DNA from 4 places in the Paenibacillus sp. J22TS3 genome. Region 3 is predicted to be linked to each of the others. Evidence: riboswitches for the same ligand, from Rfam matches in the RefSeq annotation. Region 3 holds a riboswitch; each other region holds the start of a gene.
What was found. A riboswitch is a leader RNA that binds a small molecule or an ion and turns the genes downstream of it on or off. The one in region 3 is predicted to bind cyclic di-AMP.
Positions count from the first base shown of each region.

Region 1 (5,801 bases), on a different contig from region 3:
AGATGAATTTTCAGTTATAATATATAGAGTGGTCTTAGAAAATAAGATCAAGGAAGGCGGAGAGATGAAATGGGTGTGAAACACGCTAGAGATTACGGAGAAATTCTGGCAGAATTAACGGCAGCCGTAGGGCTTATTCAAGACAGCTACGTCTTTTTTGAAATGGAACCATTGGATTGGGAGCGGCTGTCCGAGGAAGACAAACACGAGGTTCATGAGGCATTGGCGGAGGACCTTTTCTACGGATTGGGAACGCAGCCGGTCATTGAGGTAGGCAGTGGAGTCGTCATGCACGATGTCCATTTGCACCGGATTAATGTGCTGGCGGGAGATGACGAATTGGCAGCCGTTCATTTGATCTAATCCTCCCAAGCCCCAGATTGGATTTAAGCCAATTGTCATGTTAATATAGCCTGAGAAGGTTAGTGTCTGGTCCTTAAGTTCTGCTTTGGATATGGGAGGGCCGCATGGCCCCGTATTTGGACAGGAAGATGGTCGCAGTTCATGAGAGGAATCGGCAGGAAAGCCAGATTTAAGTCATGCCAGAGTGGCTCGGACGTTGTAAAGAATAGGGAGGAAATAGGATGCCATTTACACCTCAAGAAGTGGAAGCGCATTTAGTCAATCTGGAAGGATGGGAGATGGAGGAAGAACGTTGGATTGTCCGCAAATTTACGTTCTCCAATTTCATGAAAGGGATCGCTTTCGTGGATGAGGTTGCTGCGATTTCGGAAGCCTTCAATCATCACCCGTTTATCACTATTGACCATAAGACAGTTACGCTCCGATTGACCTCTTGGGAAGCAGGCGGCATTACAGCCGTGGATATAAAAGAAGCCCAGCAATACAATGAGGCTTACGATAAAGCCCTGTCCGGCGAGTAGCTGCCGGCTCTAAGGCCTTAACTTAAACCTCTTAGCTTCAATAAGAGGCCTAATTTAACAGGACATGCCAGGGCGGGGCCGGAATATTGGTGCAGCTTCCCCGCTACTTTGGCCGCAGTGCATAGACTCTAGGACAGGGAGCGCTGTGCCGTCTTTCGGAATGACGGGCATATACGTGTCCAGTGCCGCGTATAGTGGCTATCGGATAAGCGAGCTTTCTTAACTGACAGCTCAAATATATGTATGGAAATGAAAAAAACACGCCCTCAGGTATACGCTTACAGCGTGGAAGGGGGCGTGTTTTGATGGTTTATTTTTTTGCAGCAAGCCATTCAGCCACGTTGGCAATTTCCTCAGGCTTAAGTTTGTCTTTGAAGGATGGCATGTTTCCATTACCCTTGGTAATTGTGGTGAAAATTTGTTCGTTCGTCATTTGTGAGCCTATCTTCTGCAAATTCGGTCCAACCTTACCTTCGAGCTGATCGCCGTGACAGCTGATACAGTTCGCTTTAACGGTAGCTTCTGCTGTGCCAGCGTTGACTGTTACCTTAGGCATGGTAGGCTTATTCTCTTGTGCTACTTGTTCTTTACCCGGTAGGGTGAACATGAGCACGATGGCCAAAGCGCACGCGATAAAGAACAAACCGCTCATGATCCACTTTTGCATTCCAATCGTCCCTCCTATGTAAGATACCTTCTCCCATTATAACGGAACATCTTGTTTGATCATAGCACTTGTGTCAAAAAAACAAACAAGTTGTGCCAAATTTATGACTTCTCTTTCAGCCTGTCAAATTCACTTCTGCTGCGTTCCCTGATAGACCATACAGTAGAAGTTCCTCATTCCATCTGGCGTTCTGCGTTCATATTCATCCGTAATGCGGAATCCGGCTTGATGATAGGTCCGAATGGCCCGCTCATTCCAGGTTAGAACCTCAAGATCGACCGGAGACTCGGGACGGCGGATTAGGGTTTCCTGCAACACGGTACGTACAAACGACTTACCCAGGCCCTGACCGCACAAATCAGGCTTTAAACCAAGCCCTAACCGGGAGACGTTCGACATGGGGAAAATTTGTGCGAACCCCGCAAGCTCCCCTGTTGCGGTCAACACCGAAATATATTGTTCCTCCCGAAGCTTTGGATCACCGAACTCAATCTCTAGGGCCCTCATCTGCTCCCAAGGCAGAAAGCCGTAAATATTATAGGGGGGTTCATACACCCAGGTGCAAATCTGCTGACCGTGGGACTCGCTCATAGGAACGGCATAGAAATCTGTATGTTTGTTAAGAGTTATGGAGATCACCTCATTTTAAAAAATAAGAAAAAAGTTACAGAAACTCATCTGTGGTACGTTTATCCCCTAAAAGAGTGGGTATATATATGATAAGCAGGGCTGGAATAAAATAGTTGGTCGGCAGGTTTTTATTTTGAAACCTTTTGTGCAGTGGCAACGTTCTAGAGTTAGGTGCAAAAAAACCACAGGCCGATTCCGGCAAGAATCGTCTGTGGTCGAGTGAGTAAGGCAATCTCGTAAGCTCCATTTGAGGGAGTGGAACTTACAGGTTTACAGCGTATTTCTTATATTTCGCTTGGCTAAGAATGCGTTTGGCTCCAACGTAGCGTTTGCTGTAGTAACTGCTGCTGAGACGGTCAATGTGGATACCTTTTGAGGAAGAGGCATGCGCGAATTGGCCGTTTCCAAGAAATACTCCAACATGGGATACCCCATTACCCAGGGTATTGAAGAATACCAGATCTCCCGCTTTAAGTTGGCTCTTCGCCATCACCGGCGAACCTTGATGAAATTGAGCTTTAGACTGGCGGGCCAGGCTTACGCCCATCTTCTTAAACACAAAAGTTGTAAATCCGGAACAATCGAAACCGCGGGTAGACATACCTCCGGTTTTATATGGCGTTCCATAAACACTCTTTACCGTAGTAGTAAGGGTAGAGCTGGCAAAAGCGCTTCCTGTTCCTAGACTGAACAATAGAGCCAAGCTCGTTGCGGCTGCTGTAAGTTGCTTTCTCAAGATGTTAGACTCCTTCCAAGGCCTGCGAGGTTAGCTTAAGGATTCGGTTGAAGGTTCCCTATGATCCCTATAATGCGGATCAATTCACCCATAACTGGTTCCCCCGTTTCCCAGGTGTGTGGGAATTCGGCTGATTTGTTGGTTTAGTACACCTAATCTGAATGCTCGATTAGAACCGAGACTTCAGGATCCCAGCGTTCCAGGCAATTGATGTCGAATCTTGGAGTTTCTGGGCTGGTTCGTGAGTGACGCTCCGACAAATGACAACAATAATGACAAAGTTGTTACTAATTCCTTGCCTATTGTACCAAAGCGTCCAAGCTTTGGCAAGTTAGAACTCACTTTTTTTGTCAAAAAAACATATGTATACGGTTTATTTCCTGTAGGGACGGTTAATAATTAGTAACAGAATTGTTAAAAAGACAAACAAAAAACCCGCACGATTCCGGCAAGAATCATTGCGGGCCAAGCAAGGGATAACTTATTCTACGTCATCGTTGTCGGTAGAGGAATCGGCAACGGCTTCAAATTTCTCATTGCTCATAATGCGTTTGGCTCCAACGTAGCGGTTGGTGTAGTAGCTGTCACTCAGCTTGCTGATGGTAACGCCTCTCTTGGATGAAGCGTGTGCGAACTTCCCGTCACCGACATATACGCCGACATGAGACACACCATTTCCCAAAGTATTGAAGAATACCAGATCTCCGGCTTTCAATTCATCTTTCGGTACGGCCTTACCCATCTTGTATTGGGAGCCCGATTGGTGAGGAAGGTCTATTCCCAGTTTGTTGAATACATACTGAGTAAAGCCTGAGCAATCAAAACCGTTGGTGGACGTTCCACCCGACTTATACTCTGTACCAATGACCTTGTCTACGACTTTGTCCAGCTTGGAGTCTGCGAAAACGCTTCCAGCTCCCATCGAGAACAAAATGGACATAGACACTGCTGCTACTGCAAGTTTCTTCTTCAAAAGCGGTTAAACTCCTTCCAATGCCTGCGAGGTTAGCTTAAGGATTCGGTTGAAGGTCCCCTATGATCCCTCCGTTGCGAGATCAATTCACCCAAAGTGGTTCCCCCGTTTCCCGGTGCAGGGAATTCGGCTTATTCATCTTGGCACCTATATGAAACGACTTAGTTAGCTCGTTCCATAATAATGTATACGACATGTATGTCGAAACTCCTGCTGTGACCAAAAAATAATTACAATGTTGTTACTGTCATAGTTCACATTGTAACAAGGTAGGTATCTTTTGGCAATGGCCGATTGCGAGATTTCCCGGAAATTGAAAGACAAAAAGCCTTCACCAAACGGTGAAGGCCTTGAGCGGCGCGGGATGGGACGAAGTTATGACTTCTTTATTTCTTTTCATCCCACAGGTGATATTGCGAGGATATATGCCAAATACTGAGAAGACTGCGAATGAAAGGATAGGATTGCTGAAGAATTAGAGCCGCGAATCCGGTCCAGATCCAGGAGGCCGTGCTGAAGCTGCCAAACAGCAGAAGGGTGACCGCTCCCAGCAGGAGGGAGATGCCGGCCGCCGGAAGAAAACGGCGCAGATAGATCAGAATCCCCGAGAAGATTCCGGCACCGAATAAGTACCCAAACTGAGCGAACAGCAGCAGCTGGTGAATCAAATAGCCATAAATCAGCCAGCCGAGAATATACATAACAGCATAGAGAAGAGGAGAGCCTCCGCTCTGAATCCCTTTTACAAGCAGGTCAAGCAGCTTGGGGAACAGCCAATATCCCGGTGCCATCACAAGAATAAGCTCGATGATATAAAAGAGGGTGACCGGCTTCCACAGCCGCCCGATTCCCTGAAAGAAGACCAGACCGGCTCCATCTTGCGTATCCGGACGGAGTCCGTACATTACGCCCGCTTGAATCAGCGGGGTTAGCACCAATCTCAGCAGAAGCATGCCTGCCAGCAGCCAGAGGTACTGATGTACCTCCTGGCTGTATTTCAAATCAAGCTGCCCCTCGATAAAGAACAGCAGGCGGCTGAGCTCGCTCGGGGCAGGGTCCGGATAGCGCTGCAGCAGCGGAATGATGGCCGAGTTAATCAGACGGTACAGAAAGACGCCCCACAGCAGCTGATACAGAAAGAGAATGATTACAACGGGAAACTGAGCTTTGGTACTTTGCCATCCACCGCGAATGTATCGCATCTATTGTCACCTCACCATGAGAGCAAGCCAAGAAGTGATTCCACCACCTTGGTTATGCCCAGATTCCAACGGGTCCCCGTCTTCTCTTCCACTTCGGACTTGAGATAGTTGTTGATATGTTTGTTCTCGAGCACCAGGGTGTAGCCGGGATCAACCATAGCCCAGGCTAACGGCTGTTTGTACTGCAGCTTATAGACGATCTGGCTTTCGTCGCCTTTCCAGGTTTTGCGAACGATGTGGCCATCCTTGAAGCTGAAGATGACAGGAACCTCAGGGTAGGTTCCGCCAAGTCTGCTGATTTTGACAACCGATTCATATAGAGGGCCGGATGGGTCCTTTGGAGTAATCGGGCTCACTGTAATGGAGTCTACAGCGAAATTAGCCATTTGGCCGCTGTAAACATATTGATTGAAATAGTCCTTCCAGGAGCGTCCTGTCACCTGTTCAACCGTCCGCTGGAAATCCACGGTGGCCGGGTGCTTGAAGCGGAATTTGGCGGCGTACTTGGCCATGATTTTGTTCATGACGGGAGTCCCAACCTGGCGTTCAATGCCAAGCAGCACGAGCTTGCCGCGGGTATACACATTCTGGGCATAGGCATCGGCGGAGCCGTACTTCCAAGCCTCCTTCGGCAGGGCTGCGGGCTGATTCACGAAGCTGGATTGAATCGGCAGGGCGGATGTAACCCCGTAGGCACTCTCCATGAGTT
Region 1 is NZ_BOSF01000012.1:15,194-20,994, forward strand. It holds gene KJS63_RS24600 (hypothetical protein) at 70-363, shown strand; gene KJS63_RS24605 (4a-hydroxytetrahydrobiopterin dehydratase) at 585-884, shown strand; gene KJS63_RS24610 (c-type cytochrome) at 1,195-1,551, opposite strand; gene KJS63_RS24615 (GNAT family N-acetyltransferase) at 1,681-2,142, opposite strand; gene KJS63_RS24620 (C40 family peptidase) at 2,444-2,917, opposite strand; cyclic di-AMP (ydaO/yuaA leader) riboswitch at 2,922-3,059, opposite strand; gene KJS63_RS24625 (C40 family peptidase) at 3,399-3,890, opposite strand; cyclic di-AMP (ydaO/yuaA leader) riboswitch at 3,897-4,032, opposite strand; gene KJS63_RS24630 (hypothetical protein) at 4,277-5,092, opposite strand; gene KJS63_RS24635 (M1 family metallopeptidase) at 5,104-5,801, opposite strand, start outside.
Region 1: another riboswitch for cyclic di-AMP. It lies ahead of KJS63_RS24620 (C40 family peptidase); the one in region 3 lies ahead of KJS63_RS20265 (CAP domain-containing protein).

Region 2 (5,801 bases), on a different contig from region 3:
AATGCTGCCCCCAACAGTTACCTGCATGGACAATCCCAAGGACTTGAACGCCTGAATTACATAAGGTTCCTCACGAAAACCCAAATATAGATCAGGCCGCAGTAAATGACTTGCCGTATAATACAGCGGGGCGATCCCAATCCCTCCACCCACCAATGCAGTTCTTCCTTCATGTATAGGAAAGCCGTTTCCTAGCGGTCCCGTGAGTTCAATCTCATCTCCTCTTCTAAGATGGGCGAACTGTCGTGTTCCTTCACCAACAACCTGATACAGGAACTCAATATAATGCTTCTGCCTCTGCAAATCGAAGATGCTCAGCGGTCTTGGCAGCAGTGGCAGCCCCCGGTCTTTTCTCACCATAAAGAATTGGCCCGGCTTCCCCTCGTATTCCCCGGCCACCTTCATCCGGAACACATCGTGTGACACCTGTATATTTGATAAGATTTCAGCCATTTGCACGCTCCCCCTTGTTCCTATAAAATGCCCTTTTCTGCTGGAGGATGCCGTGATATTCCTCACTCGTCAGCTTTCTGTGGATAAAAGCAATCCCATAGGGAAATAACAACACGTATCAAACTAAGGAAAAGGGGAGATTCCTAATGCGATTACGTACTACTGCTCTCCTGCTGACTAGTGTTTCGGCCTTGCTGCTATCGCTAGTTACCCCAGCGGCTACCGCCTCTTTGGACAGGCAGACTCTGTCCAAAATCAGCCCAGAGTCCAATCAGGAGTCTCTAACTCTAGGCGAGCTAAGAAAAAAATATTCAGAGACCTTCAAGTTCAGAGGACCTCATATTAAACAGGTTGCTTTAACCTTCGACGATGTTCCAGATCCCAGATTCACCCCTCAGGTGCTAAATATTCTCGCGAGACATCACGTCAAGGCCACGTTCTTCGTAGTTGGAGCCCGTGCGCAAAAACACCCTGAACTCGTCCGCCGTATACATAGAGAAGGACACATGATTGGCAACCATTCTTACAATCATCCTTTATTTAAGAACCGCGACCTGGCTTATTTCCAGAAACAGATCCTTCGTACCGAGAAAATCATCAATTCTATGACAGGTGTAAGACCCAAACTGATCCGTCCTCCTTACGGAGAGATTAATGAAGATCAGCTCAGATGGGTAAAACGCAGCGGTTACAAGGTCATCAACTGGAATGTGGATTCGAAGGATTGGAAAGGACTGAACAAAAGCGCGGTTAAAAGCAACATTCTTCAAGCCGCAGGGCCGGGGTCCATTATTCTTCAGCATGCCGGTGGCGGCGTAGGCGCAGACCTGTCGGGAACGATCCAGGCGCTGCCTGAAGTGATTTCGGTGCTTAGAAAGCAGGGGTATATTTTTGTGGATTTGAAAAGGCTTCTTCACACTCAGGAGTCAAAATAAAAAGAAGAGGCCAAGCGGCCTCCCCTATCTTTCGGTATGATCACAGTTAGTATGATCAAATACAATCTATGTTACTTGATGACGTAAAGTTTGATATCCTGGAAGCCAAATGTATTTACAGATTCCTGGCTGCCCGGAATGAAGATATCGATCCGGTGACCTTTAATTGCGCTTCCCTGATCAGTCGCAGTGGCTACAAATGCGTTCTTCGGCAGGCCGCTATGGCTGTGTCCGGTCACGAGCACCTTTGTACCCATAGGAATGACTTTAGGGTCTACGGCAATCGTGCCGAGTGTCAGCGGATTCCCGTAATAGTCTACAGGACCCCATCCATTCTCGCTGGGGTGGGCTGAATAAGCGGTAGCCACCACATCGATCGTCTTAGAATAGTTGAAGGTCTTGCCCCAGGCTTCCACGATCTTATCGGCTGTAAATACCTTAAGTGAAGCAATCGGATCCTGCTTCAGAATAACCGGACTAGCGACTGCTGCCTCTGCCTTAAGACTGGTTGGAATGTTAAGGGGCAGGCCTTCATAAATATTCGTCGGACTTACAGCCGGGTTCGCATTCATCAGGTTATCTACGGATATTCCGTATTTTTTGGAGAGGAGATAGAATGTATCCCCTTCCATAGCGGTATGTACTGCGTCAGCATGGGCAGGCGCCATATGTATACATGCGGCAATCCCTAGTGCGGCTGCAACCGTTTTCGCGGCTAGCGCCAGTTTGTTCTTTTTTTTGGACTTGTAGTCATTCTTAGATGTCATTGTAATATCCTCCTTTTAACTATGCCTGCGGAGTTAGCTGTCGGATTCGGATTGAGGATACAACCCGGTGCCGCGGTTAACCGGCACTTCACCCCAAGGATAAGCTCTGATCTCTTCTCATACCTAAGCTTGATCCGCAAATCATCCCCCGCACCAGGTTCTGGTTTCGGCATTACGAATATATCACAATTTTGTAACCAATCAAGCAAGTAATTCCTGGAAATCGCAAATTGAAACAGTTAATTATTACAAAAAATTAAAATTTTCCAGAGCGTTGCAGCCCGTTTCACTGCTGTTCATAGCGCTGCTCTGGGCAGCAGGTCTTTCTTCAGCACGCGGCTAGAATATAAGAAAACCCGGAGCAAAGCTCCGAGTATTATGCTGCTAGCAAATGATTCGTGTTCTACTGTAGACAACCCATCAGCAGAAATCTTGATTTAGAGGCAGGATCATCTCCTTCCAAATGATTTCTATGCAGAATCTTTTTTGTAAATCATCGTTGCTCCCTGTTTTGCAACCATTTTACCGTCCCAATGAAACCTATTAGTCCTATTAAGAATACCAGCAAATAACTAGTACCCATCAAGGGAAACAAAGCGTCTCCGCTTTCCTTCAAATGCAAAGCAGGTACAGACCAAGGCAGATAAGCTCCAATGGTGGTAGGCCCGAACACCAAAGCCAACATTAAAGTTGTAAATGCAAAGCCAATCGGCATCAGAAAACCACGCGATATACAGGCCAATAGGGCAAGTGGTGCACTTAATAATAGGTGGAGAGCACCAATTATAAGAATTAGGAAGAAATAATGTTGTACCATAGCAAACGAAAATCCAGGAAGTCCAATAGAAAAACCCAGTAATAAAGCATAAACAAAGCTGATCAACATCATTACTAAACACCAGAATATAATTGCGACATATTTGGCAATCGCAATTTTACCACGCGATACAGGCAAAGCGAGCAAATCCTTGAGCGTCCGGTCGGAATACTCACGACCAAACGTCCAACTTGTTAACATTCCAAACCCCAGCAGACCAAACACGGATGAATACAAAAACGCAGTCCGTTCAAAAAAAGAAGACCAATTAGGCTGTCCTAAGAACAACGTGATGACAAACAATATAAACAGAAGCGTGCCCCATAAAACAAAGGACCGACGCAATTTGTAAACTTCAACGCTGCATGCTGTCAACAATGATCTCATTCGGTCTTCCCTCCTCAACTCCGATTACTTTGAGAAAATAATGTTCCAAATTCTCTTCTTCAACTTTAAGCATAGTGAGCGGTACTTCATGATGAGCAAGCAATCTCACAATATGTTCGGGGTGCTTAACGGCATGTTCGTCGGGCAGGACAAAGCAGTTATTCGATGTCGAATGTACCGCATACCCGGAGTCTGAAAGAATAACTTGAGCCTTCCGAGCATCCTTCGTTCCGATCATCAACTGCTTTCGGCGGATGGTTTCAAAGTCTTTGGTTGTCAGTTCTTCAAGCAATACTCCTTTGTGAATAATGCCGATTCGAGAAGCCAATTTGGACATTTCCTCAAGGATATGACTCGATATAAACACGGTAACCCCATGTTGAGAAGCTAGAGATTTCAGCATTTCCCTTATCTCCACAATTCCGGCTGGATCAAGTGCATTCGTTGGCTCATCAAGAATCAGAACGTCAGGCTTATGAATTAATGCTTTGGCCAATCCAAGTTTCTGCGCGTTACCAAGTGACAAATCTCTTGCCTTACTATCCGCATATTGGGTCAAATTCAATTGCTCCATAATCTCGTCAACGGCCCTCGGAACCGGTAATCCTCGCAACTTGGCCATCAAATTCAAATTTTCCCTAACTGTAAATTGAGGATAGGCATAAGGTACTTCCACCATATAACCTACCCGTCTCGACAAATCGGGATTCCCGTTAGCCCAGCGCTGACCAAATAAATACACTTCTCCAGAAGAAGGTTTGCTTAAGCCGAGAAGAGCTCGGATGGTTGTCGTTTTCCCTGCACCGTTCAACCCCAAGAATCCATAGATTTCTCCTTTCTTAACGGAAATTGAAACGCGATCTACAATGACTCTACTCCCGTATTGCTTAGTCAAATTAACGGTTCGAATAATATCTTCCATAATAACAGTCCTTCCTATTGCCTAATTAAAGGAATAAAAGAGCCGGCGGCCATATGAGATGTTGAATAGATCCCCACCGGCATTATCCAAATCAGTTTGCGCGATAAATGGAATTCAAGTAATTCGAAATTGATGCTGTATCATCAAGGGAAGTACGCAGTGCAATATAACCGTCCGGTCGTATCAATACGAGTTCTTCGCTTGTTACATCGTAAATTCGATAGGCATTCCCTCCTGAGTCGATTATGCCTTCCACCCCCTCCACATTCGCTGGCAGGATGCAATGCACATGGAGCTCATCGCTGATGAAGCTCATCAGAGAAGGATTGATACCATTTGCAAAAGCCAAGAGCGTCCAGTGCGGGCCGCGCAAAAGGTCAAAGACACTTCCTGCAACGCCGTTGCCTTGCAGACCCGTAGCATTAGGAGCACGATCTCCCGGGAATGAACGGGTAACATTTATTTGATCAGACGGGTGGGTAAGAGAACTTGACCGATAGGAAATGAGAAGCCCGCTCGTCAGATCATCGGATACGGTGCTCAAGGATTGGGACAACTCGCCACCTTCAGTTGCCGTTCCTACAATCCCTCCCATCTTCTTTGTGCTGTCCTCGAGCACGGCTTGAGCCACAGGGCGGCGCTCCTCATCGTACGTGTCGAGCAAGGCGGTGTCCGCACCGCGTATGACAGCCGCCAGCTTCCAGCCGAGGTTATAGGCGTCCTGTATCCCCGTGTTCATTCCTTGACCACCGGCTGGCGAATGAACATGAGCGGCATCGCCGGCAAGGAAAACCCGGCAATTACGGTAACATTCAACCATGCGGACATTGATCCGGTAGATAGACAGCCAGGATGCATCCGTGAGCCGAACACGTCCGGCACCGGCTCGCCGGTCAAACATCGCTTGGTACACTTCTAGCGACGGTTCCTCCGGTTCCTCGATCTCTTCTGGAATTGTTGCCTGCAGTTGCCAGATGTCGGATTTGGGCAGCGGTGTCACCCCGACCATCCCCTCCGGAGAGGTCCAGATATGGATATGGTCACGATCCAGCCCTTCCAATCGTACATCGCCAAGATACCACCGCTCATGATCGTGTGTTTCCCCAACCAATGGCAAATGAATAAACTTACGAATATTGCTTTTGCCCCCATCAGCGCCGACTACATAACGAGCGCGAATTTGCTCTTCTCCTTGAGGTGTATTCACGGTTACCGTAACACCATCCGAACCCTGAACAAGTCCTACAGCTTCCACTCCCAACTGGGCTTGACCGCCAAGCACTGCATATCGGTCGCGCAATGCTTTTTCCACATCAAATTGAGCAATCCAGACCGGATTACGATAGGGTGTCTCAAGTTCGGCGCTGGCTGCAACGGTAATAGACGGTTTGTCCACACTCCTGCCATTTGCGGTATAATAACGAACAGGCAAATCCCAAACACCTGTATCAATAATGTAGCGAGCGGCCTCCAAATCATCGAGGACTTCAAGCGAGCGAGGCTGGATTCCTTTGGCACGA
Region 2 is NZ_BOSF01000001.1:159,039-164,839, forward strand. It holds gene KJS63_RS00730 (dihydroorotate dehydrogenase electron transfer subunit) at 1-453, opposite strand, end outside; gene KJS63_RS00735 (polysaccharide deacetylase family protein) at 600-1,388, shown strand; gene KJS63_RS00740 (3D domain-containing protein) at 1,460-2,155, opposite strand; cyclic di-AMP (ydaO/yuaA leader) riboswitch at 2,163-2,337, opposite strand; gene KJS63_RS00745 (ABC transporter permease) at 2,649-3,359, opposite strand; gene KJS63_RS00750 (ABC transporter ATP-binding protein) at 3,328-4,281, opposite strand; gene KJS63_RS00755 (FAD-dependent monooxygenase) at 4,373-5,801, opposite strand, start outside.
Region 2: another riboswitch for cyclic di-AMP. It lies ahead of KJS63_RS00740 (3D domain-containing protein); the one in region 3 lies ahead of KJS63_RS20265 (CAP domain-containing protein).

Region 3 (5,801 bases):
CAACAACCTGAAGCTGCTGTTTCATGATGCTGCCTCCCTGCTCAATCACTTCAAGCGCTTCTTGACTGTCCGTAACAGAGAGCGCCGTATCAGCAAGATTTGCTTCGAATTTGCTTTGCATCTCATCCACAAGCGACACGGTTACGCTGAGATCTTCGGCCACTTTTTGACTGCCTATGGCCAGCTCCTCGGTTGACACGGCAACCTGGTCCACCACTTCCTGCATAACCTGGTTGTTCTGCTCCAGATCCCTCGACATCCGGACAACCTGCCCACCAGCCCGCTCTACAGAGATAACAATAGAACGAAGGTTATCAATCATCAACCGGAAGGAGGCATTCAGCTCACTAAGCTCGTCCTTGCCCTGGCTCTCTGGCAGCTTAATGGTCAGATTGCCCTCAGCCATATGCCCTGCCGCTTCATTCAGCTCCCGAATCCGCTTAACAAGCCGCCGTGCCGCAACTGTATTGAACAACCCGACACCGATAAGCAGCACAATACCACCAGCCAGGGCTAGCTGCCAGGTTAGTCTTATGCTCCGGCTTAACTGGTCGGTATATGCGGCATAGTTCGCCTTCGTCTGAAGATTGAGCATATACACATCGTTCTGAATCCCTTTAATCCGGAACGATTCCCGCTTGGAATCGGCACTGTTCTTCGTATTCATCGCCGTCTCCGCAGCCTTCTTCAGCTTCGAGAATTTATCATTGATGCGATGCAAGACCGCTTGCTCCTCTTCGGATTTCAACATGTCCGCATTAAGGGTGGCCAGCAGCTTAGCTGTCTGATTCAGCTGGTTAACCGCGTCCGACTTATTGCTCTCCGACATGGAGGTGGAATAGTTGTTAATTGCCTGTCCTGCCTGGATCATATACCCGTTCAGAGTCTCCACATTCAGCATCGCGGGAACAAGGTCCTGATTCTGATCATTGATGCGGAGAAGTTGTACAATAATATAAGCAACTAGTGCAAGTGATGCGATAAGTGAAATCATCGCATTGCGCACCAATTTACCTTGGAGTTTCATATGCTGTAAATCCCCTTCTGTGCGCAAATTTAGTTGGTTTTGACGGATATACTGCCTTTGATCAGCTTCTGTTTTTGTTCTTCAATCGCTGCCATCTGCCCGGAACTGAGCTGGATTGCCCTGATTTGGGCAAGGCCAACACCGCCCTCTTGGATGCCAAACACCATATCCTTTGTTTTGAAATGACCTTGATTGTCCACGAAAGCTTTCACAGCTGTGTTCAGCGCCACATCCACGTTCTTCACCATGGAAGTAACCACCGCTTTCTCCGCAACAAAAAACTGATCCGTATCCACCCCAATCCCGTGAATCTTCCGCTTCTCCGCTTCCTGCAGCGCACCAACTCCGGTAAATCCGGCGGCGGTATAGATCATGTCGACATCATGCTTATCGATCATCTCATCCGCAAGCTTCATGCCTAGATCTGCCTTACCGAAGTCCCCGGCATAAGTTGTGGTCAAGTTAGCTTCCGGATTAACCGCCTTAATCCCCTGACGGAATCCGGCTTCAAATTTATGTATAAGCGCATTGTCCACCCCACCAAGAAAGCCGATATTTCCGGTATGTGTGGTAAGTCCGGCAACTACTCCGGCGAGGTAGCTTCCTTCTTCTTCTTTAAAGGTCATGGATGCCACGTTCGGCAGCTCCGACTTCTCGTCAACGAGAAGGAATTGGCGGTCAGGGTGCTTCTTTGCGACTTTTTCCATGCTTTCCTTCATGGCAAATCCCAGCCCGATCACAAGCTGGCTGTCTTCTTGCACGAGCTGCTCCAGTCCGGCCTCATAAGTCTTCGTATCCTGAAGCTCCCTGTAATCAAATATGATCCGTTTCTCGTCCCTGGCCTTGGCCAGTCCATTGAATCCGGCATCACTAAAGCTCTGATCCCCAAGCCCAACATCCGAGAGCATGATCCCCACTTTTGTTTTCTTTAAATCTTGTTCTGCCTGATGTGTCGGCTGCGATGAGCATGCGTTCAGCAATATCACGGCTGATATTGCCGTTAGCCACCGCAACCAGACGGTCTGCACGGTTTGTTTCATTTCTCTACATCCTTTTTCAAATTTGTCGAACAAAAATATATCGGTTGAAAGATAAATTTTATTTAGAAATATCTTATGTAATTTATTAAATAGCTCATTATAAGGTGGAAACATTTGCGCAATGAACCGAAAGTAACAAATATGTTACAATTTCATCGAACCTGGTTCATAGCAGGCCCTAATGGCCTGGATTATGGACCCTATCTAACTAAGCCGAAGCTTGTACACCAAGCACGGGGGACCCATTTACCGGGGTGAAGCCACTATTCTTTGGCAGGGTGATTACCTCTTTGACCCTAATCCGACAGCTAACCTCGCAGGCTATGAAAAGGAGAGATTTACGAATGCATTTTAGAAAAAAACTGATCACTGGAGTACTAGCACTCAGCATGGTTGTGGGAGCTGGAGCAGCATCCGCATCAGCTGCCGCTGACACAGGCACAACCAAGAACACCACGTACTGGACGTTCAGCACTCAGCAGAACGCCTCCCTGCAGGCCCTGCTTCAGCAGTGGGCAAGACAGTACCAAGCAGGCACTGGCACAAAAGATCAGACTAATAGCGGTTCAGCAAATAAAACTACGTCTGGCCAAGCGGGAACTGGCACATCTAATACGACAAATACAAATACATCCAGCGGACAGGCCAGCAGCGGAACTTCCCAATCTGCTTATGCCAATCAGGTCATCACACTGGTCAACCAAGAGCGTGCCAAAGCCGGAGTGAAGCCGCTTGCCGCGGATAAAGCTTTGTCTTCCATGGCCCTGGATAAAGCGAAAGACATGTATAATAAAGGCTACTTCGATCATACTTCACCTACTTATGGCTCACCGTTCGATATGATGAAGCAGTATGGAATCCAGTATACGTATGCAGGCGAGAATATCGCAAAAGGTCAAAAAACACCTCAAGAGGTTATGAATGCCTGGATGAACAGCCCGGGCCACAAACAGAATATTCTAAGCCCTAACTATACCAAGATTGGTGTGGCTTATTATAACGGTGAGTGGGTTCAGGAATTTATCGCTAATTAATCAGCAGCAGCAATTCCGGCTTATGACACCACGAAGGACTTAACCGGAACGAATAAAGAGACCCTTTGATGCGGAATTCCGCATAAAGGGTCTCTTTGCTTTAATCTTTATATTGTCACGACAGCATTAGTGGTCATTTCCTCGGCTCATCCCGGTAAAATACTTCCGCGCCCGCGATTCCCGGATGGGTCATCTCATACGGATCAAGAATCAAATTCAATTCTTCCTCGGTCAGCACGTTGTATTTGATGCACAGCGCCCGGACAGATTCTCCGGTAAGGATGGCCTCACGCGCTATACGCGATACTACCTCATAACCCAGATGCGGGTTCACTGCGGTGATAATGCCAACGCTTCGCTCCACATCCTCCGCCATCTTCTCCTTGTTAGCCTCAATTCCAGCAAGGCAATACTCGGTGAACACGCGGAAGGAGTTGTTCATTATACTGATGGATTGGATCAAATTAAAGACCAGTACCGGCTCCATCACGTTAAGCTCAAGCTGCCCTGCAGAGGAAGCCAAACAAATCGTATGATCATTGCCGATAACCTGGAAGGCAACCTGGTTAATGACCTCGGCCATGACTGGATTGACCTTGCCTGGCATAATAGAGGAGCCAGGCTGCCTCGCAGGCAGGGAGATCTCGTTGAACCCGACGCGCGGCCCCGAAGCCATCAGACGCAGATCGTTTGCGATTTTGGACATATTCATCATGCACACCTTAAGGGCAGCGGAGACCTCTGTGTAAGCGTCCGTATTCTGTGTCGCGTCCACCAGGTGGACCGCGGTTTGAAGCGGAAATCCGCTAATGTCAGCCAAATATTCAACCACCAGCTCGATGTACTTCGGATCAGCATTAAGACCTGTGCCGACTGCCGTGGCTCCCATGTTCACCTCATACAGGTGCTGTCTTGAATTCTCAATCCGCAGAATATCGCGCTCCAGTACCCGGTAATAAGCTTCAAATTCCTGTCCGAGACGGATAGGTACCGCATCCTGAAGATGGGTCCGTCCCATCTTAATCACATGATCGAATTCATTGGCTTTGCTGACGAACACCTGATGCATATTGCGCATTGTCACAAGAAGCTGTTCCATCAAGGACAGCACCGCAATATGAATCGCGGTTGGAAAAGCATCATTGGTTGACTGAGCCATGTTCACATGGGAATTGGGGCTTAGGTAAGCATAATCCCCTTTCTCCCTGCCGAGCAACTCCAGGGCCCGGTTCGCAATCACTTCGTTTGTATTCATGTTCAGGGAAGTCCCTGCCCCGCCTTGGATCGGATCAACGATGAACTGGTCGAGCCACTGTCCTTGAATAATCTCCTCCGCAGCCTGAACAATGACCTCTCCATGGCCTTTATACAAGCGGCCAATCTTCATGTTGGCCAAAGCGGCTGCTTTCTTAACAATGGCCATGGCCTTAATTAACTCATGATGAACCGCGTAGCCGGTAATCGGGAAATTCTCGACTGCACGCAGTGTTTGAATGCCATAGTAGGCATGAATTTCAACCTCTTTACTTCCCAGAAAATCTTTCTCTGTACGAAATTTCATTTCTGACATGGCTTATTCCCCCAGAGTGCTATTGTGGTTAATTCCTGCTTGCTTAAATGCTCATGCATAGGTGTCCATGTTTGTCAGCGGACGACTCGCTCTTCACAATCCATTTGATATCAGCAGCTGTGCACACCTCATCCTTTATAGTATTCCAGCTTGTCTCGAAATACTTCCTGATCTCCTCTAAAGTGATGTTAAAAATTTGTGTGTGATTAGAATTTCTATAAAAAAGTCCATACGCTATTCTTATAACATACTTCACATAAGAAAGAAACCGCTTTCTCAAGAATCAGACTAGAGCCCTTAATCCTTGCAAGCACGAATCATTAGGACAGCTGATTGGCAATATATGCGGCATCCCGTCCAACCCAGCCCATCAACGCCGAACCGCGGGAAGACTGCCATGGAAGACCGAGGAAATAAAGTCCTGGGACCGGGCTTATCCCCTGATCATGAAGCGGATAACCCCGATCGTCCAAAGCGCCTGGAATTTGCAGCCATGGATAGCTGAGTCGAAAGCCGGTTGCCCATATTACATTTTCGGGTTGAAGCTGGCTGTTGTCCTGGAATACGATCGTGGTTCCTGTGGCTTCTGTTGCTCTCGCCTTTGACACAATCCTGTTCTGCTGCAGCAGTGATTTGAGTTCAGTCCCGTATATAATTTCAGGCTGGTTCTTCATCCAGCGGCCCACTCTCGTGTTCAATCCGGCCTTAATTAACCCAAGCTTGTCAAAATACCAGAATATGCTTTTGCGAAAGATGGTCAATGGCTTGAAGTAAAGCTTATCCCCATAAGAAAGATAGACCTCCCGGCTTCCCGCCAACTCCACGGCGATCTGTGCCCCCGAGTTACCAGCCCCCACAATCAATACTTTCCCCGGCTTAAGCTGTGTCTCATTCTTATACCCGGAGGAATGGATCTGCACAACATCAGAATCAAGACAGCTGGAGAACGCTGGTGTATAGGGCTGCTGAAACGGCCCAGTTGCTGCTACCACATTACGTGAATAGAAATCCCCCGAATCGGTATGTACGGTAAATCCCTCACTATCCTTCACTATCTTCACTACCTTAATCCCAGTTCTCACTGGCAGGTTCCAGTATTCAGCATAATCCGTTAGGTAACGGGCCGCCTC
Region 3 is NZ_BOSF01000007.1:79,128-84,928, forward strand. It holds gene KJS63_RS20255 (methyl-accepting chemotaxis protein) at 1-1,027, opposite strand, end outside; gene KJS63_RS20260 (BMP family lipoprotein) at 1,057-2,067, opposite strand; cyclic di-AMP (ydaO/yuaA leader) riboswitch at 2,269-2,405, shown strand; gene KJS63_RS20265 (CAP domain-containing protein) at 2,412-3,101, shown strand; gene aspA (aspartate ammonia-lyase) at 3,235-4,671, opposite strand; gene KJS63_RS20275 (flavin-containing monooxygenase) at 4,992-5,801, opposite strand, start outside.

Region 4 (5,801 bases), on a different contig from region 3:
ACTCCAAGAAGAAACAAATTCTGCTTCTGGACCGGCAGGACCGGCTGCGGGAAATTTCAGAGGTGTCCGACATTGTCCGCTCTATCAGCGGAATACACCGCGGGAAATATCACATGTATTATCCGGAAGAAAAGCTGCGTGGACTCGCCCGCAAGCTGCCGGAGGAAATAGCTGCACTACTTAATTTGCTCTAATGTGAAGGAGGAAATATCCGTGTTATTCGACACACATACCCATTTGGATGCACCGCAATTTGACGAGGATCGGGAGGAAGTGATTGCCCGTGCTGTAGAGCAGGGGGTCAGCCGGATGATTAATGTCGGATTTAACCGGGAGACCATTCCATCCACTATGAAGCTTGCCGAAACCTACGATTTCATCTACGCTGCTGTCGGTTGGCATCCCCAAGACGCGATTACGATGCAGGACGGGGATTTGGAGTGGATTGCCGAATTATGTGCGCACAAGAAGGTTGTGGCCATCGGTGAGATAGGCCTTGACTACTACTGGGACACCTCACCCAAGGAAATTCAGCATCAGGTATTCCGCAAGCAGATTGGACTTGCCCGAAGCTTGAAAATGCCGATTGTTATTCATAACCGGGATGCTCATGAAGACGTGGTCCGGATTCTGCGGGAAGAGAAGGCTGAGGAGGTTGGCGGGGTAATGCATTCGTTCTCAGGCAGCTGGGAGACGGCCAAGATGTGTCTGGATTTGGGATTCCACATTTCTTTTGGGGGGCCCATTACGTTTAAGAACGCTAAGCAGCCCAAAGAAGTATTAAAACAGGTTCCCATGGACCGGCTGTTGATTGAAACGGACTCCCCGTATCTGACTCCGCACCCGTATCGGGGGAAGAGAAATGAGTCTGCACACGTTCGTCTTGTTGCCGAAATGGCAGCAGAGCTAAAGGGTGTATCTGTAGAGGAAATCGCGGAAATTACCACCCGAAATGCACTGGAACGATTTGGAATAAGGTGAAATCGGGAGTAAAACCGATGAAATAAAGAGTATTTGGGAAAGATTAATAGTTTTTAATCTAAAAAAGGATGATTATTACAAAAAATTAACCAATTTTTTAAAAAAACTAGTTGATTCCTGCTTTACAACATGCATATAAACAGGATAGAATCTTTTCAGTAATTGATTTGGTCTGGCAGCACCACGAATTTGCTAGCTATGTGAATTGGATGTAAACCTAACCGGGTATAAAGCCACGAATTACTGGCTCCATTCACACATCAATTACAATTCCAAGAACCAGTCTCGCTGAATCTTCGGGCAACCGGAGAACGGGGGAACCAATACGGATTGTTGACTGAACGTTCCGTATTTGATTTCTTTAACGGGTCTTTGGGGTGAATTCAAGGTCATTGCGCCATGAGCGGATGAACTGAGATAGGGCAGCTCTCTACGCCCGAACCCGACAGCTAACCTCGTAAGCGTATGAAGAGAGAGGCAACTCGTGCATCCTACATTCCTTTAGTCAGCCGGAAGCCACGAAAGAGATCCTCTTACACTCTTTCTCTAGGCTTCTTTTTGTTTTGAATAAAGGAGACAGGAACGTCATACAGTGGTATGACATATGAGTAGCGCTGAACAGGCTGGTGCGGGATGCGAAATGTGCAGTAGGGCATTTCGTCAAAATCGGTATAGTCGCGTCAATTTTTATACAAGTCGATCTTAGACGGCGGGGCTATGAAGGAGGACGTAAGAAGTGGGCTTTTTCGGATCTAAGGAAACTACCCATGAGTCACGATCATCCAGCATGTCTTACGCGTTGCGGTGGAAGAAAGAAAACAAGCGTCAAATTGTTGTGGCAGGGATTGTTACCATCGCACTGCTTGTCGGCGTAACTACCTGGTTCTATGGCCAGGCTGACAAGAACATTTACTTGGTTGCGGATGGTAAGACACCATCTCCAGGCACATCGGTATCAAAGCCTGATCAAGGGCTGGAACAGCAAGCATTGAACCCAAATTCGGGGGATAAGGGTACGGCAGACTTGGGTGGTATGCTCCCTGAGGGAGATCAGTACATTCTGGGCCGTATAGTTCCGGTTAAGGTTACGGCGGACGGAGTCACTAACAAACATCTGACAACGTCAGAGACGGTTAAGGACGCTATTACGAACTTAGGCGTTAAAGTATCGGGTGATGACAAAGTATATCCATCCCTGGATACTCCAGTCAGCTCGGATCTGCACATTCGGGTCGTGCGCGTGGATAAACGTACAACGAAGAAAGCGGAGAGCATCCCTTATACCTTCGTCAAAACGTCGGACCCCTCTCTAGAGAAGGGAAAAACCAAACTGCTGAGCAAAGGCCAAACTGGCGTTGTGGTGCATCACATTGAGAAGGTGTACCAGGATGGCAAGCTGGTAACGAAGCGGTTGGTTAGTAAGTCCGTAGAAAGACAGCCATCTGCAAAAGTATTGGCGGTAGGCACCAAACCTAAAACTCAAGTACTTGCAGCTAGCATTGACCGCTCATCTAAATCTGTGAGCATCAGCCAGAATAACAGTGTCAAAAAGGGCGGCGTGCAGTTCAAATATAAAAAGTTGCTGAAGAATGTATCCCTGACCGCTTACTCTGCGGAAGAGAGCGGGATCGGTACGAATACTGCATCGGGAGCCCGGGTTAAGGAAGGTAGAACGATCGCAGTAGACACCGATGTGATCCCAATGGGCTGGTGGGTGTATATTGAGGGTGTCGGCTTCCGTAAAGCGGAGGATACAGGAGGCGCAATCAAAGGCAATAAGATTGATGTGTATTATGACAGTTTGAAAGCAGCTAACAATTTCGGGCGGAAAAAAGGCCGCACAGTTTATGTAATTGGACCGGTTAAGCCCGAACTGAACTAGTTAGCCTGGCTTAGGCATCGTTTACTTTAATCCATGAATAAGATACTATTACACATAGTAAATATGTGCATGCTAAGGAGAGGAGAATTCCTCTTCTTTTTGTTATGAATAGAACTTATACCGCTGGCCGCTAGCCGTATCTAATCTTTATATCGGTAAGGCAGTGCAGAGATTATAGATACTGGAGTGTTCCTGTTTATGGTAATCGGGCAGGGGATTGTTTTAAGATACAGACACGCACGAAGAAAGGATGGCGTCCATGATTAAGGAGGTCATTGTGGTTGAAGGACGGGATGATACCGTGGCGATTAAAAGAGCGGTGGAGGCGGATACGATTGAAACGGGCGGCTCCGCCATTGGCCCGGCTGTGATTCGTAAAATTAAGCTGGCCCAGGAGCGCCGGGGGGTTATCATTCTAACGGACCCGGATCATGCGGGAGAACGCATTCGCAAGATTGTAGCCGCCAAGGTTCCCGGCTGCAAGCATGCCTTCCTGACGGAGGCGGCGGCAACGCATAAGGGTGATATCGGGGTGGAGAATGCTTCGCCCCAGGATATTCGGGAGGCCCTATCCAGGGTGCGGAGCGAATACAGCGGCGAAGAGATTCTGATCAGCTTCGAGGATTTGATCGAAGCGGGTTTAATCGTCCATCCGCATGCGGCTGAGCGACGCCGCTTTATGGGGGAGCAGTTGGGCATCGGATACTGCAACGGCAAGCAGTTCTTCAAACGTCTGCGTGTGTTCCATATCAGCCGTGAGGAGTTCGCCGCAGCCCTTCAACAATTAGAGAGCAAAGGAGATTAATCCATGAGCAGGATCGAAGATATATCGACGCCCAAAAGAACGAAGGAGATCATACAGCGGCACGGCTTCTCCTTCAAGAAAAGCCTGGGCCAGAACTTTCTGATCGATCAGAATATTCTGGGCAAAATTGTCGGTGCGGCTGAACTAGATGAAACGAAGGGGGCCCTTGAGATCGGTCCTGGAATAGGCGCACTGACCCAGAAGCTGGCTGAAACGGCAGGCAAAGTGACAGCTGTAGAGATCGATCAGCGCCTTATTCCTATCCTGGAAGAGGTACTTGAGCCATACGGTCATGTACGGGTCATCCATGGGGATGTGCTGAAGTTGGACCTCCGTGAGGTGATTGAGCGGGAGTATGCTGATCAGACCGGTGTCAGCGTCGTCGCTAATCTCCCTTACTATGTGACGACACCTATTATTATGAAGCTGCTCGAAGAGCACCTGCCTCTGGAGAATATTGTGGTTATGATTCAGAAGGAGGTGGCAGAGCGTATGGCCGCCTCACCGGGGGGCAAGGAGTACGGGAGCCTGAGCATTGCGGTCCAGTACTACTGTGAGCCTGAACTGGTCTGCACCGTTCCGCATACGGTATTTATTCCCCAGCCGAATGTCGACTCGGCGGTTATCCGCCTGAAGGTTCGTCAGGAAGCTCCGGTAAAGGTGGAGGATGAGGCATTCTTTTTTACCGTGGTACAAGCTTCATTCGCCCAGCGGAGAAAAACGATCTCCAATAACCTGAAGACGCGCTTCTTCGCAAGTGAAGGCCGTGAGGAGCTGGAGAGGCTGCTTGGGGAGGCCCAGATTCTGCCGTCGCGGCGGGCTGAGACGTTAAGCCTTGAAGAATTCGCACGCCTCAGCAATGTTCTGAAGCAGGCAGGACTGAAATAGAAATTGAATGCGCCGTAAAGGCTGACAGAAGGAACCAAAGCCCAGGTTCGCCCATACGATGAGTCTAGAGGTGATGGACTTGACGAATTTGGGAGACCTGGTGGTACGTAAATCTTACGGGGGAGATGTCACCTTCCGTGTGGAATCTTTGACACGTGGCAGCGCGGTTATTAAAGGAACTGAATTCCGCCTGCTCGCGGATGCCCCTATTGCGGACCTGGTAAAGGTGGATCGCCCCGCTCAATCGGAGAAATCAAAGCGGGCGAGAATTAAAGCGACGGAGTCCCTGCAGCGGCTGCAGCAGGATAGAAAAGTGCTTGAGGAACGAAACCAGGCCGAACTGATGCAGGAGCTGCATTCGTACTCGGTAGGGGGACCCGCATACTTTGAGGTGCCGGGGAAGGTGCTGCATTTGGATGGCGATCCAGCCTACTTGAGAAAGAGCTTGGACCTGTATGAGAGGCTGAGGGTGCCAGCGGATGGTTACTACGTTCAGGAGGCAGCTATGGCGGATGCCCTACGGCAGCTGCTTCCAAGAGTACGTCCGGATATTGTGGTGATAACGGGACATGACGGCGTGCTCAAGAGCATGATTCATCATGATCTCTACAGCTTGAACAGCTACAAGAACTCCCGCAACTTTGTTGAGGCGATTCAGGTGGCCCGCCAGTATGAGCGCGACTTCGATGCGCTAACGATTGTGGCTGGGGCCTGCCAGTCCCACTTCGAGGCGCTGCTGCAGGCTGGGGCGAACTTTGCAAGCTCGCCGGCCCGGATCTTAATCCATGCGCTGGACCCGGTGTATATTGCCGCCAAGGCTTCATTCACGCCGATCCGCAGCACGATTCATATTACCGATGTGCTGAACCATACCATCAGTGGTATTCAAGGTGTAGGAGGAATCGAGACAAGGGGGAGCTACCGCATCGGCCTGCCCCGGTTCCGGGATCTCTCCAAGCTGAATGTGGTCCCATCGGCCAATTGATCGACAAAAGCTTATATTGCTTAGACAATCTGTAGGTCCCTGGTATGGGGCCTTTTTTGTTGTATCGCCATGATCATCCTGAGCAAACTAAGTCTCAGTAAACCTAAAACCAAAGGGGAATGGGGCCTTGGTTACAGAACCACTTTCAATGTCCAGAGGAAGAAATCATCAGTATCTATAGGCCTCAGAAAAAAATCATTGACAATGCTTTTTTACCCCTGATATAATTATTTATTTTGACTTGACAAAGAGTCTTGTTA
Region 4 is NZ_BOSF01000014.1:45,798-51,598, reverse strand. It holds gene KJS63_RS25685 (HD domain-containing protein) at 1-194, shown strand, start outside; gene KJS63_RS25680 (TatD family hydrolase) at 214-981, shown strand; cyclic di-AMP (ydaO/yuaA leader) riboswitch at 1,258-1,461, shown strand; gene KJS63_RS25675 (resuscitation-promoting factor) at 1,718-2,863, shown strand; gene rnmV (ribonuclease M5) at 3,123-3,668, shown strand; gene rsmA (16S rRNA (adenine(1518)-N(6)/adenine(1519)-N(6))-dimethyltransferase RsmA) at 3,672-4,556, shown strand; gene yabG (sporulation peptidase YabG) at 4,615-5,541, shown strand.
Region 4: another riboswitch for cyclic di-AMP. It lies ahead of KJS63_RS25675 (resuscitation-promoting factor); the one in region 3 lies ahead of KJS63_RS20265 (CAP domain-containing protein).